DNA from 2 places in the Shewanella sp. Koi 1 genome. Region 1 is predicted to be linked to the other one. Evidence: predicted binding sites of a transcription regulator. Region 1 holds the regulator's gene; the other holds the start of a gene.

What was found. The regulator NrdR, encoded in region 1, represses ribonucleotide reductase genes. The targets are predictions, from matches to a motif close to AAACACNANATNTNGTGTTT.
Region 2: nrdA (class 1a ribonucleoside-diphosphate reductase subunit alpha) is a predicted target of NrdR. The motif match lies at 4,094-4,113, and genes of this name have one in related genera.

Annotation. Positions count from the first base shown of each region.
Region 1 is NZ_JBREJM010000001.1:3,500,512-3,506,599, reverse strand. It holds gene ettA (energy-dependent translational throttle protein EttA) at 1-1,309, opposite strand, end outside; gene glyA (serine hydroxymethyltransferase) at 1,500-2,753, shown strand; gene nrdR (transcriptional regulator NrdR) at 2,964-3,413, shown strand; gene ribD (bifunctional diaminohydroxyphosphoribosylaminopyrimidine deaminase/5-amino-6-(5-phosphoribosylamino)uracil reductase RibD) at 3,501-4,646, shown strand; gene ACUZ8J_RS15505 (riboflavin synthase) at 4,654-5,310, shown strand; gene ribBA (bifunctional 3,4-dihydroxy-2-butanone-4-phosphate synthase/GTP cyclohydrolase II) at 5,378-6,088, shown strand, end outside.
Region 2 is NZ_JBREJM010000001.1:2,500,497-2,506,584, reverse strand. It holds gene yfaE (class I ribonucleotide reductase maintenance protein YfaE) at 21-443, opposite strand; gene nrdB (class Ia ribonucleoside-diphosphate reductase subunit beta) at 460-1,590, opposite strand; gene nrdA (class 1a ribonucleoside-diphosphate reductase subunit alpha) at 1,652-3,940, opposite strand; gene ACUZ8J_RS11030 (HAD family hydrolase) at 4,428-5,102, opposite strand; gene ubiG (bifunctional 2-polyprenyl-6-hydroxyphenol methylase/3-demethylubiquinol 3-O-methyltransferase UbiG) at 5,104-5,814, opposite strand.

The DNA of each region.
Region 1 (6,088 bases):
CCGCACCACGGAAGTTGAAGCGGCCCACATAGGCGCGGCTTGGGATTTCCATGTTGTTGATACGCATGATGTCTTGACCACCGGAAATTTCTTGCCAAATGGTGTTCTTGTCATTCATTGAATCGCGGAACTGTTCAACCGACGCCAGTTGCACGGTTTCACCCAGTTCGATGGTGCCGCTATCAGGCTGCTCGCTGCCAGACAGCATGCGGAACAGGGTCGATTTACCTGCACCGTTGGCACCGATAATACCGACGATCGCGCCCTTAGGAATGGAGAACGACAGGTTATCGATCAGAACGCGGTCACCGTAGGATTTGGTTAAGTTCTTCACTTCGATGACTTTGTCACCTAAACGCGGTCCGGGCGGAATAAACAGCTCGTTGGTTTCGTTACGTTTTTGGTAATCAGTGGTGTTCAGCTCTTCGAAGCGCGCCATACGGGCTTTGCCCTTAGACTGACGGCCTTTCGCGCCTTGGCGAACCCATTCTAATTCTTTCGCAATGGTCTTTTGACGCGCGCTTTCTGCGGCAGATTCCTGCTTCAAGCGAGCATCCTTTTGCTCAAGCCATGAAGAGTAGTTGCCTTCCCATGGGATACCCTCACCACGGTCAAGTTCTAAAATCCAGCCCGCAGCATTGTCGAGGAAGTAACGGTCGTGGGTAATCGCCACAACTGTGCCCGAGTATTCCTGCAGGAAGTGCTCGAGCCAAGCGACTGATTCGGCGTCCAAGTGGTTGGTGGGTTCGTCGAGTAGCAGCATCTCTGGTTTTTCCAGCAGCAGACGACAAATTGCCACACGGCGGCGCTCACCACCCGATAAGACTTCAATCTTTTCATCCCAATCTGGCAGACGCAGGGCATTTGCCGCACGCTCAAGGATGTTGTCCAAATTGTGGGCGTCCTGCGCCTGAATGATGGCTTCGAGTTCGCCTTGCTCTTTGGCAAGCGCGTCGAAGTCCGCATCGGGATCGGCGTAAGCCGCATAGACTTCGTCTAAGCGTTTGAGGGCATTTTTGGCTTCAGAAACCGCTTCTTCAATCGCTTCACGCACGGTTTGCGTCGGATCGAGTTTCGGTTCCTGTGGTAGATAACCAATCTTCAGACCAGGCATTGGACGCGCTTCACCCTCAATCTCGGTATCGATACCGGCCATGATGCGCAGTAGGGTGGATTTACCTGAACCGTTAAGACCTAACACACCGATCTTAGCGCCGGGGAAAAAGCTTAAGGAAATGTCTTTAAGGATCTGCTTCTTAGGAGGAACAACCTTGCCCACCCGCAGCATGCTGTAAACAAACTGAGCCATTTTTCTGCATCTATAAGTGACTAATGATGCGGCTAATTCTACTCGATTGCGCGCCGAACTCAACTCGGCATTGAGGCGAGTTCAAGGTAAAACTGTAGGATTTTCATGTTTCAGAGACTGGGATTGTCGGCTCGTTACGAGTAGAATACCGCGCAACCCTACCTACAAGAATTGGCAGCTGGAGTAAGCAATGCTGAAAAAAGATATGAATATCGCAGATTATGATCCGGAACTGTTCAACGCAATTCAGAACGAAACTCTGCGTCAAGAAGAGCATATTGAGCTGATTGCTTCTGAAAACTACACCAGTCCACGCGTGATGCAAGCGCAAGGTTCACAATTAACCAACAAGTACGCCGAAGGTTATCCTGGCAAGCGTTACTACGGTGGTTGTGAGTATGTGGACGTAGTTGAAACCTTAGCGATTGAGCGTGCAAAACAACTGTTTGGTGCGACTTACGCAAACGTGCAACCTCACTCAGGTTCTCAAGCAAACAGCGCCGTTTACATGGCATTGTTAAAACCAGGCGATACTGTTTTAGGTATGAACCTCGCTCACGGTGGTCACTTGACCCACGGTTCGCCAGTAAACTTCTCCGGTAGACTGTACAACATCATTCCTTACGGCATCGATGAATCAGGTAAGATCGACTATGACGAAATGGAACGTCTGGCGGTTGAACATAAGCCTAAGATGATGATCGGTGGTTTCTCTGCTTACTCAGGCATCGTTGACTGGGCAAGAATGCGCGAAATCGCAGACAAAATCGGTGCTTACCTGTTTGTCGACATGGCGCACGTTGCGGGTCTTATCGCCGCTGGTGTGTATCCAAACCCAGTGCCACATGCGCACGTTGTGACCTCTACTACTCACAAGACCTTAGCCGGTCCTCGTGGCGGTATCATTCTGTCTGCTGCCGATGATGAAGAGCTATACAAAAAGCTGAACTCTGCGGTATTCCCAGGCGGTCAAGGCGGTCCTTTGATGCACGTTATCGCGGGTAAAGCGGTAGCCTTCAAAGAAGCTTTAGAGCCAGAGTTCAAAGCTTACCAACAACAAGTGGTTAAGAATGCTAAAGCCATGGTTGAAGTGTTCTTAGAGCGCGGTTACAAGATCGTTTCTGGCGGTACTGACAACCACTTAATGCTGGTGGACTTAATCGGTCGCGACCTGACGGGTAAAGAAGCCGATGCCGCTTTAGGTAGCGCGAACATCACAGTAAACAAAAACTCTGTGCCAAATGACCCACGTTCTCCATTCGTGACCTCTGGTGTGCGTATCGGTACGCCTGCGATCACTCGCCGCGGCTTTAAAGAAGCTGAAGCGAAAGAGTTAACCGGTTGGATCTGTGACATCCTCGACGATGCCCACAACCCAGCAGTCATCGAGCGCGTAAAAGGCCAAGTATTGGCACTGTGCGCCCGTTTCCCTGTTTACGGTTAATTCGTTAATTTATCTGAATATGAAGGCTGAGTTCACAACTGCTTAGGGTGTCACTCTTAGGTGGTTAACCTCAGCCGATAAATAGGATAAAATCCCATGGCCGCATTAAGCGGCCATTTTTATTGCTAAAATCTTAGACTTAAACCCGCTCGGTTTAAGCGAGAAACAGCGAAAGCCATAGGCTTTATTCCATTCACGGCAGGAGGCTCAATGCATTGTCCATTTTGCAGCGCGACAGATACTAAAGTGATCGATTCCCGATTAGTGGCGGAAGGCCATCAAGTGCGTCGTCGCCGAGAATGCACCGAATGCCACGAAAGATTTACTACCTTCGAAGGGGCAGAATTAGTCATGCCACGGGTGATTAAACGCGATGGTACGCGCCAACCCTTCGATGAAGAAAAGCTGCAAGCAGGTATGTTACGCGCGGTCGAAAAGCGCCCCGTGTCTATGGATGAAATCGAGCAGGCCTTAAGTAAAATCAAGTCAACGCTGCGGGCTACTGGCGAGCGCGAAGTGCCATCCGAGATGATAGGTAACTTGATGATGGAACAGTTAATGAGCCTAGATAAGGTTGCCTATATTCGTTTTGCCTCGGTTTATCGCGCCTTTGAAGACGTCTCCGAATTTGGGGAGGCGATTGCGAAACTGCAAAAGTAATGTGGGTTATCTTAAGTTAGTGCTTAGGTTAGCGCCTCGTTATACGCCGCATTCGGGCACGCTTCCTCAAGATTTCATAGGGTTTATATGAATTGGTCAGAACTCGATAACCAGATGATGAGCCGAGCCATACAACTGGCTCGCAAAGGATTTTATACCACTCGCCCCAATCCTAGTGTGGGCTGCGTTATCGTAAAAGATAATCAGATTGTCGGTGAAGGTTATCATCAAAAAGCCGGCGAGCCCCACGCCGAGGTGCATGCACTGCGGATGGCTGGCGAGCTTGCCCGTGGCGCGACCGCCTATGTCACCTTAGAGCCTTGCAGCCATTATGGCCGCACACCGCCGTGTGCCTTGGCGTTGATCAACATAGGTGTAAAACGAGTCGTGGTGGCGGTTGAAGATCCCAATCCGCAGGTCGGTGGCCGCGGTATTCAAATGCTGCGCGATGCGGGCATTGAAGTGGATGTTGGCTTGCACCGCGACGAAGCTTACGCTTTAAATCTTGGTTTTATGAAGCGCATGGAATCAGGCCTACCTTGGGTGACGGTAAAGCTTGCCGCGAGCCTCGATGGTAAAACCGCGTTATCAAACGGTGTGTCTAAATGGATCACTGGCTCCGAAGCTCGCCGCGATGTGCAGCGCTTACGTTTACGCGCCTGCGCACTAGTGACAGGGATTGAAACTGTGCTAGCCGATGACCCTTCGCTCAATGTGCGTTACTCAGAACTTGGCAGCCTTAGCTCACTATTGAGTGAAGCGCAGATTTTACAACCGCTGCGGGTGATTTTAGACAGTCGTTGCCGGATGCCGATTACGGCAGCCTTGCTTGCGATTGAATCGCCGATGTTATTAGTCTCAACTGAGCCTTACTCGCCAGCCTTTGTAGAGCAGTTGCCTGCCCATGTGACTTGTCTTCAATTACCGGCGATTGATGGTCGAATCTCGCTGCCAGCACTCTTAAGCTATTTAGGCAAAAGCTGTAATCAGGTGCTTATCGAAGCGGGCGCGACCTTAGCCGGCGCCTTTATCGGTGCAGGATTAGCCGATGAGTTAGTGCTGTATCAAGCGATGAAAATCCTTGGCGCACAGGGACGTAATCTACTCGAATTACCCGATTATCAAATGATGGCCGATATTCCGACCCTCAAACTGGTCGATGAGCGTAAAGTGGGCGCGGATACGCGTTTCACCTTGAGGCTCACGTCCAATCCATCTTTAGCGAATAAGTGAGTTAACCATGTTTACTGGGATTATTGAGGCCGTTGGCACGCTGCGAAAGCTTGAACGTAAAGGCGATGATATTCGTTTGACGGTCGCCAGTGGCAAACTGGATTTAAGCGATGTGCGTTTAGGCGACAGTATCGCCACCAATGGGGTGTGTTTGACTGTGGTTCAGCAATTAGCCGATGGCTATGTGGCGGATGTGTCGGCTGAAACAGTCAGTCTCACAGGCTTTGCTAACTATAAAGTCGGCACTAAGGTTAATCTTGAAAAAGCCGTTACCCCGACAACTCGCCTCGGCGGGCATATGGTGAGCGGCCATGTGGATGGCATTGCCACCGTAGAGCAGCGTCTTGCTCGTGGGCAAGCAATCGAATTTTGGTTAGCGGCGCCTGCGGAGCTGGCTCGCTACATCGCCCATAAAGGTTCTATCACCATCGATGGCGTGAGCCTGACGGTAAATGAAGTCGATGGACACCGTTTCCGATTAACCATAGTGCCCCATACTGCGGGTGAAACCACGCTGGTAGATTTGAAAGCTGGCGATAAGGTTAATATTGAAGTGGATTTAATCGCCCGCTATTTAGAGCGTTTAATGCGCTTTGATACTAAAGAAAATCAAGGCGGTGGGGTGACCATGGAAATGTTAGCCCGTGCTGGCTTTGTGCGTTAGGGCACTGGCACTTAGCTCACTTAGGTATAGAATTTCATAACAACAGTAAAATCATAAAGGTCCTACAATGGCGCTGCACAGTATAGAAGAGATCATCGAGGATATTCGTCAAGGCAAAATGGTTATTTTGATGGATGACGAAGACAGAGAAAACGAAGGCGACCTGATTATGGCGGCCGAGCTGGTCACGCCTGAAGCGATTAACTTTATGGCGAAATACGGTCGTGGACTCATCTGCCAAACGATGACTAAAGCCCGTTGCCAGCAGTTAAACCTGCCCTTGATGGTGACTAATAATAATGCGCAGTTCTCGACTAACTTTACGGTATCGATTGAAGCGGCAGAAGGCGTAACCACTGGTATTTCGGCCCACGATCGCGCCGTAACGGTAAAAGCTGCCGTGGCTAAAGATGCCAAGGCATCGGATTTAGTGCAGCCGGGTCATATCTTCCCATTAATGGCGCAGGACGGCGGCGTGTTAACCCGCGCAGGTCACACGGAAGCGGGTTGTGATTTAGCCCGTTTAGCGGGGCTTGAGCCATCGGGAGTGATTGTTGAGATCCTCAATGAAGACGGCACTATGGCCCGTCGCCCCGATTTAGAGATTTTCTCCGAATTACATGGGATTAAAATCGGCACTATTGCGGCGCTTATCGAATACCGCAACACCAAAGAAACCACAGTCGTGCGCGAAGCCAAATGTAAACTGCCAACCCGCTTTGGCGAGTTCGACATGGTGACCTTTAGGGACACTATCGACAATCAACTGCACTTTGCC
Region 2 (6,088 bases), 1.0 Mb from region 1:
GCGAGACGCGTACAGAATTTTTATTTTTCTAATGTTTGTGCTATTGGCAAAGATACTGATTTTAAGTTGGACGGTTGACGTGATATAGACGTGTGAGGCTGAGTGTGCGTGTAATAGCAAGCATAGGTCACCACAGCAGCACCTTCGGGGGATAAATCGAGTTCTAAATCTTCGATAGGAATACAGCAGCAGGGCAGGCATTCGTCGGCATTAAGCTCGGCCAAAGGCTCGGTTAAATAGCTGACGCTGCCGCTAATAATACGGGTTTTGCAAGCGCCGCAAAAACCACTGCGGCACTCAGAGAAAATGGTCACTTTTTTTGCTTCGAGTGCTTGCAACAACGAATTGTGCTGCTCGGTAAATAGCAGCACAGGTTGCCCTTGAAGGCGCACAATGGGCGCCTTAGCAAAGGGGTTGTTTAACAGCAGGTTCGATTTAGCCATAAGCAATCAAATCCCGTTAGAGATCGAAATCGAGGAATTCATCACTGTCGACGGCCGAATCGATTTGACCGACAAGATAAGATGACACTTCGACTTCCTGCGGCGCCACTTGCACGGCATCACTCTCTAACCAGTTCTTCATCCAAGGCAGTGGGTTAGACTGCTCGGCATAGGGCAGTGGCAGGTTAACTGACTTCATCCGTTGGTTAGTGATGTACTCAACGTATTGACAGAGGATCTGCTCGTTGAGACCGATCATCGAGCCGTCTTTGAACAGGTATTTTGCCCATTCTTTTTCTTGCTCGGCGGCCTTGAGGAACAGGTTATAGGCTTCCTGTTGGCATTCCGCAGCAATTTCGGCCATCTCAGGATCATCCTTGCCGCTCTGCATAATGGTTAAGATATGCTGGGTGCTGTTTAAGTGCAGGGCTTCGTCACGGGCGATAAGACGAATAATTTTCGCGTTACCTTCCATGAGCTTACGCTCAGCAAATGCGAATGAGCAGGCAAAACTGACGTAGAAGCGAATCGCTTCGAGGGCGTTAACTGACATCATGCACAGGTACAACGCTTTCTTTAGCGTGCGAGTGTTGACTTCAATCGGCTCGCCATCGATCACATGGGTGCCTTCGCCTAACAGGTGGTAAACCTGGGTCAGCTTGATCAAGTGATCGTAATATTCAGCAATGTCAGTCGCGCGGCGCAGGATCTCTTGATTCACCACGATATCGTCAAAAATCACTGAAGGATCGTTCACGATATTGCGAATAATGTGAGTGTATGAGCGCGAGTGGATGGTCTCGGAAAAAGACCAAGTCTCAATCCAAGTTTCTAATTCGGGCAGCGACACTAAGGGCAGAAATGCCACGTTAGGTGAGCGGCCTTGGATAGAGTCGAGCAGCGTTTGGTATTTCAGGTTCGAAATAAAAATATGCTTTTCATGATCTGGCAGTGAGTTGTAGTCGATTTTATCGCGGCTCACGTCAACTTCTTCTGGGCGCCAGAAGAAAGACAACTGCTTTTCAATCAGTTTTTCAAACACTTCATATTTTTGTTGGTCATAACGAGCGACGTTAACCGATTGTCCGAAGAACATAGGTTCACGGGTAGCATCGTTGGGTGTTTGGCAAAAAGTAGAGTAGGTCATGGTACGAGTATTCCAATAAGTCGGGATCCCAAAGGGATCCCGCAACCGTTAACATTGAAGATTAGATTTTGCAGGCGCCGCCAGCACAGCCGTCATCTTCTTTCTCTATGTTGGTAATGTCATCGTGTTGATCCGATGCACCATCGCGAGTGTTATGGTAGTACAGCGTTTTTACACCTAACTTATAGGCATTGAGTAAGTCTTTCAGCAGAGTCTGCATCGGAACCTTACGGCCTTCGAAACGCGTTGGGTCATAGTTAGTGTTGGCCGAAATTGCTTGGTCAACGAATTTTTGCATGATACCCACGAGCTGTAAGTAACCTTCGTTGCTTGGCATTTGCCATAGCAGTTCGTAGTTGTATTTCAGTTCATCAAAATCAGGCACCACTTGCTTTAACTGGCCATCCTTACTGGCTTTCACACTGATCAAACCGCGTGGAGGTTCGATACCGTTAGTCGCGTTTGAGATCTGTGATGACGTTTCAGACGGCATCAGCGCAGACAGGGTCGAGTTACGTAAACCGTGCTGTTTGATATCTTGGCGCAGTGTTTCCCAGTCTAAATGCAATGGCTCGCTGCAAATCTTATCTAAATCACGTTTGTAGGTATCGATAGGTAAAATACCTTGGGCGTAAGTGGTCTCATTAAATAATGGGCACGCACCTTGCTCTTTTGCCAGATTCATTGACGCCTTGAGCAGATAGAATTGAATCGCTTCAAAGGTCTTGTGAGTCAGGTTGTTCGCGCTACCATCGGAGTACTTCATGCCATTCTTCGCTAAGTAGTTAGCGAAGTTGATAACACCAATACCTAAGGTACGACGGTTCATCGATGAAATTTCAGCCGCTTTGATTGGATAATCTTGGTAATCCAATAGGTTATCCAGTGCACGTACCGCTAAATCGGCCAATGGCTCAAGCTCGGCTAAGTTTTTGATCGCACCTAAGTTTAATGCTGACAGTGTACACAGCGCGATTTCACCGTTTGGATCGTCAATGTTGTTCAATGGCTTGGTCGGCAACGCGATTTCAAGACAAAGGTTAGATTGTCTGATCGGAGCGACTTTCGAGTCGAACGGACTGTGGGTATTACAGTGGTCAACGTTTTGGATGTAGATACGGCCCGTTGAAGCACGTTCTTGCATCATCAATGAGAACAGTTCGACCGCTTTCAATGTCTTTTTACGAATGCTGCTGTCTTGCTCATATTGCAGGTACAGACGTTCGAATTCGTCTTGATCTTCGAAGAAGGCATCGTAAAGACCTGGCACGTCTGATGGGCTGAACAGGCTGATGTTTTCGCCTTTGATCAGACGTTGATACATCAGTTTGTTGAGCTGCACGCCGTAGTCTAAGTGGCGAATACGGTTATCTTCAACACCGCGGTTGTTTTTCAGTACCAGCAGGGATTCCACTTCTAAGTGCCAAATAGGGTAGAAGAGGGTCGCAGCACCACCACGAACGCCGCCTTGCGAGCAAGACTTCACCGCCGTTTGGAAATACTTGTAGAAAGGTAAGCAACCGGTGTGGAAGGCTTCGCCGCCACGGATTGGGCTACCTAATGCACGGATACGACCGGCGTTGATACCGATACCTGCGCGTTGGCTGACATACTTCACGATAGAAGAGGCGGTCGCGTTGATAGAATCTAAGCTGTCGCCACATTCAATCAGAACGCATGAACTGAATTGACGTGTTGGCGTACGTACACCCGCCATGATTGGCGTGGGCAGAGAAATCTTAAAGGTCGATACCGCGTCGTAAAAATCTTTCACGTATTGCAGGCGCGTTTCTTTTGGATAACGGGCAAACAAGCAGGCTGCAACCAGAATATAGAGGAACTGGGCGCTCTCATAGATCTCGTGGGTCACACGGTTTTGTACCAGATACTTACCTTCGAGCTGTTTTACCGCCGCGTAGGAGAAGTTCATATCGCGCCAATGGTCGATATAGCTATCCATGATATCGAGTTCTTCGCGGGTGTAATCCTGCAGAATATGCATATCATACTTGCCAAGCTCAACCAGTTTAGTCACATGGTCGTATAACTTTGGCGGCTCGAACTGACCAAAGGCCTTCTTACGTAAATGGAATACGGCTAAGCGCGCAGCCAGAAACTGATAATCCGGTGATTCTGGGGAAATTAAATCCGCCGCAGATTTGATGATCGTTTCGTGGATAGCTTCGGTTGGGATCCCGTCGAAAAACTGTAAATGCGTGCGAAGTTCAACTTCAGAAACAGAAACGTTTTTTAATCCCTTGGCTGCCCAAGTAATTACGCGGTGTATTTTGTCGAGATCGATTGTCTCACGTGCACCACAGCGTTTTGTGACTGTCATATTGCTATTCATTGAAGAGAGGCCTTGGTTCTGATATCTGTTCAGGTGAACTAAGTCACCGTACGTTTCCTTGTAAAACAATCAACCTGAAAACCCTTAATACTGCTGACTATGCAGGAGATAGTCGATTTAACGGGGAACTTCTAGTGTGTCTGATTGCTACCTATACACAAGATATGGTGTTTTAAATAATCTGAGATACAAGATAGTGAGGTTTGACGCTATTTGCAAGTCTCAATTCAGGGGGTATCTTGTGGATATCTTGAGGATAAAGAAAAGCGTTAGTGATGACTAACCCTGAAGCTCAAATTGAGATTAGCGTGCGACATTGATGACGTTTTTTTGTGCAAATTTCACTGTGTGATCGATCGCTAAAATAAGCAGCGATCGCGATCGCAAGGATTGACCCTTAACCTAAATTGCATTACCAGCGAAGGGCGCATAATTTCGCCGTTAATGGGATTCGGTTGGGCCGTTAACCTTGGTCAATCCGTTACCGCTATTTGGCCAATGCTTGGCTTAAGGCCGAATGCAAACTCGATGGTGAGTTAAACTGCGCATAGGCAGGCCATGCATCGGGCGTATCGGCCTCACCTAAATATCCCCACAACGCCACACCGCCGAGCATGCCCGCCGCTTGGGCCGCGAGTAAATCTCGCTCGGCATCACCTAAGTAGAGGATGTGCTGTGGCTGGCACTGCAGCTGCTGCGCGCCCAATAGCATAGGTGCAGTATGGGGCTTAGGGTAACGGGTCGAATCGCCGCTGATCATCACTGGCATACGCGAGCTGAGCTTAAGCTTATGTAACAGGGGACGAGTAAAACGGGCAGGTTTATTGGTGATGACTCCAAATGGCACGCGGCATAACTCGAGCCAGTCAAGCAGTGGGGAAATACCTTCAAACAATTGGCAATGGTCGCCATTGATCCTTTGATAGTGGGCAAGGAGTCCTTGCTGGACTTGGGTGCGTAGCACCTCATCTGCACCAGGAATGGCCGCATCGACTAAGGCAAAGCTGCCATGGGAGGCGGCGCTACGCATGTCTGCAAAGGGTTTTGCCAGGATACCGACATCAGACAAACTGAGGTTAAGGGCCTGAACCAGATCCGGCGCGGTATCGGCAAGGGTACCATCAAGGTCGAATAAGACCCCTTTAACCTCAGCTAAACTCATCTTAATCTGCCTTTTGCGTTGCAATCATATAGTTTACATCGACCTTAGATGTGTACTTAAAAATCCCTGTTAACGGGTTATAAGTGATCCCAAGGGCGTCTTTGCAGATGAGGTCGGTGTTATCGACTAACTCAATCAATTCAGAAGGTTTAATAAACTTATTATGATCATGAGTGCCAATCGGTAACATCTTCAGTAGATATTCAGCACCGATAATGGTTTCGACAAAGGATTTAACATTGCGATTAATCGTGGAAAAAAACACAAAACCACCGGGTTTTACCATATCGCAGCAGGCTTGGATCACTGATTGGGGATTGGGTACGTGTTCGAGCATCTCCATGCAGGTCACCACATCATAGTATTCGCGGTGATCTTCCCTATGAGCCTCGGCGGTGTTTTTCACGTAATTGATGCTCACACCGGTTTCCAGCGCATGCAAGCGTGCAACTTCTAACGGTTCTTCACCCATATCAAGACCATCAACCACTGCACCGATGCGCGCCATGCTTTCGGATAAAATGCCACCGCCACAGCCGACGTCGAGCACTTTTTTACCAAAAATCCCGCCAGCGGTCTGATCGATATAGTTTAAGCGAAGGGGATTTAATAGATGCAGCGGTTTAAACTCGCCATTGAGATCCCACCAGGTTTCGGCCATACGTTCAAACTTTGCGATTTCCTGTGGGTCTACGTTGGTATTCTGTTGCATGCGATTACCTAAAGCGGCTGAATAGTGCGGCTATTATAACGACAATGGTGGATAAACACAGTATTGGCTGATTCTAAGTCTTTGTGGTTGAGTGAAATTTCAGCAATTATCATTAATTCTTAAACACTTTGTGAAGCGGAGCGGTTTTTCTGCTCGGATATTAATCAAGTCTTGGACTCAATTTCGCCATTAACAACCGATTTTATCGGGTTTAGAAAGTGCAAATTGACAGTGTTTTCATCTATTAAGCCACATCCTTCTCAATTCGCGCAGG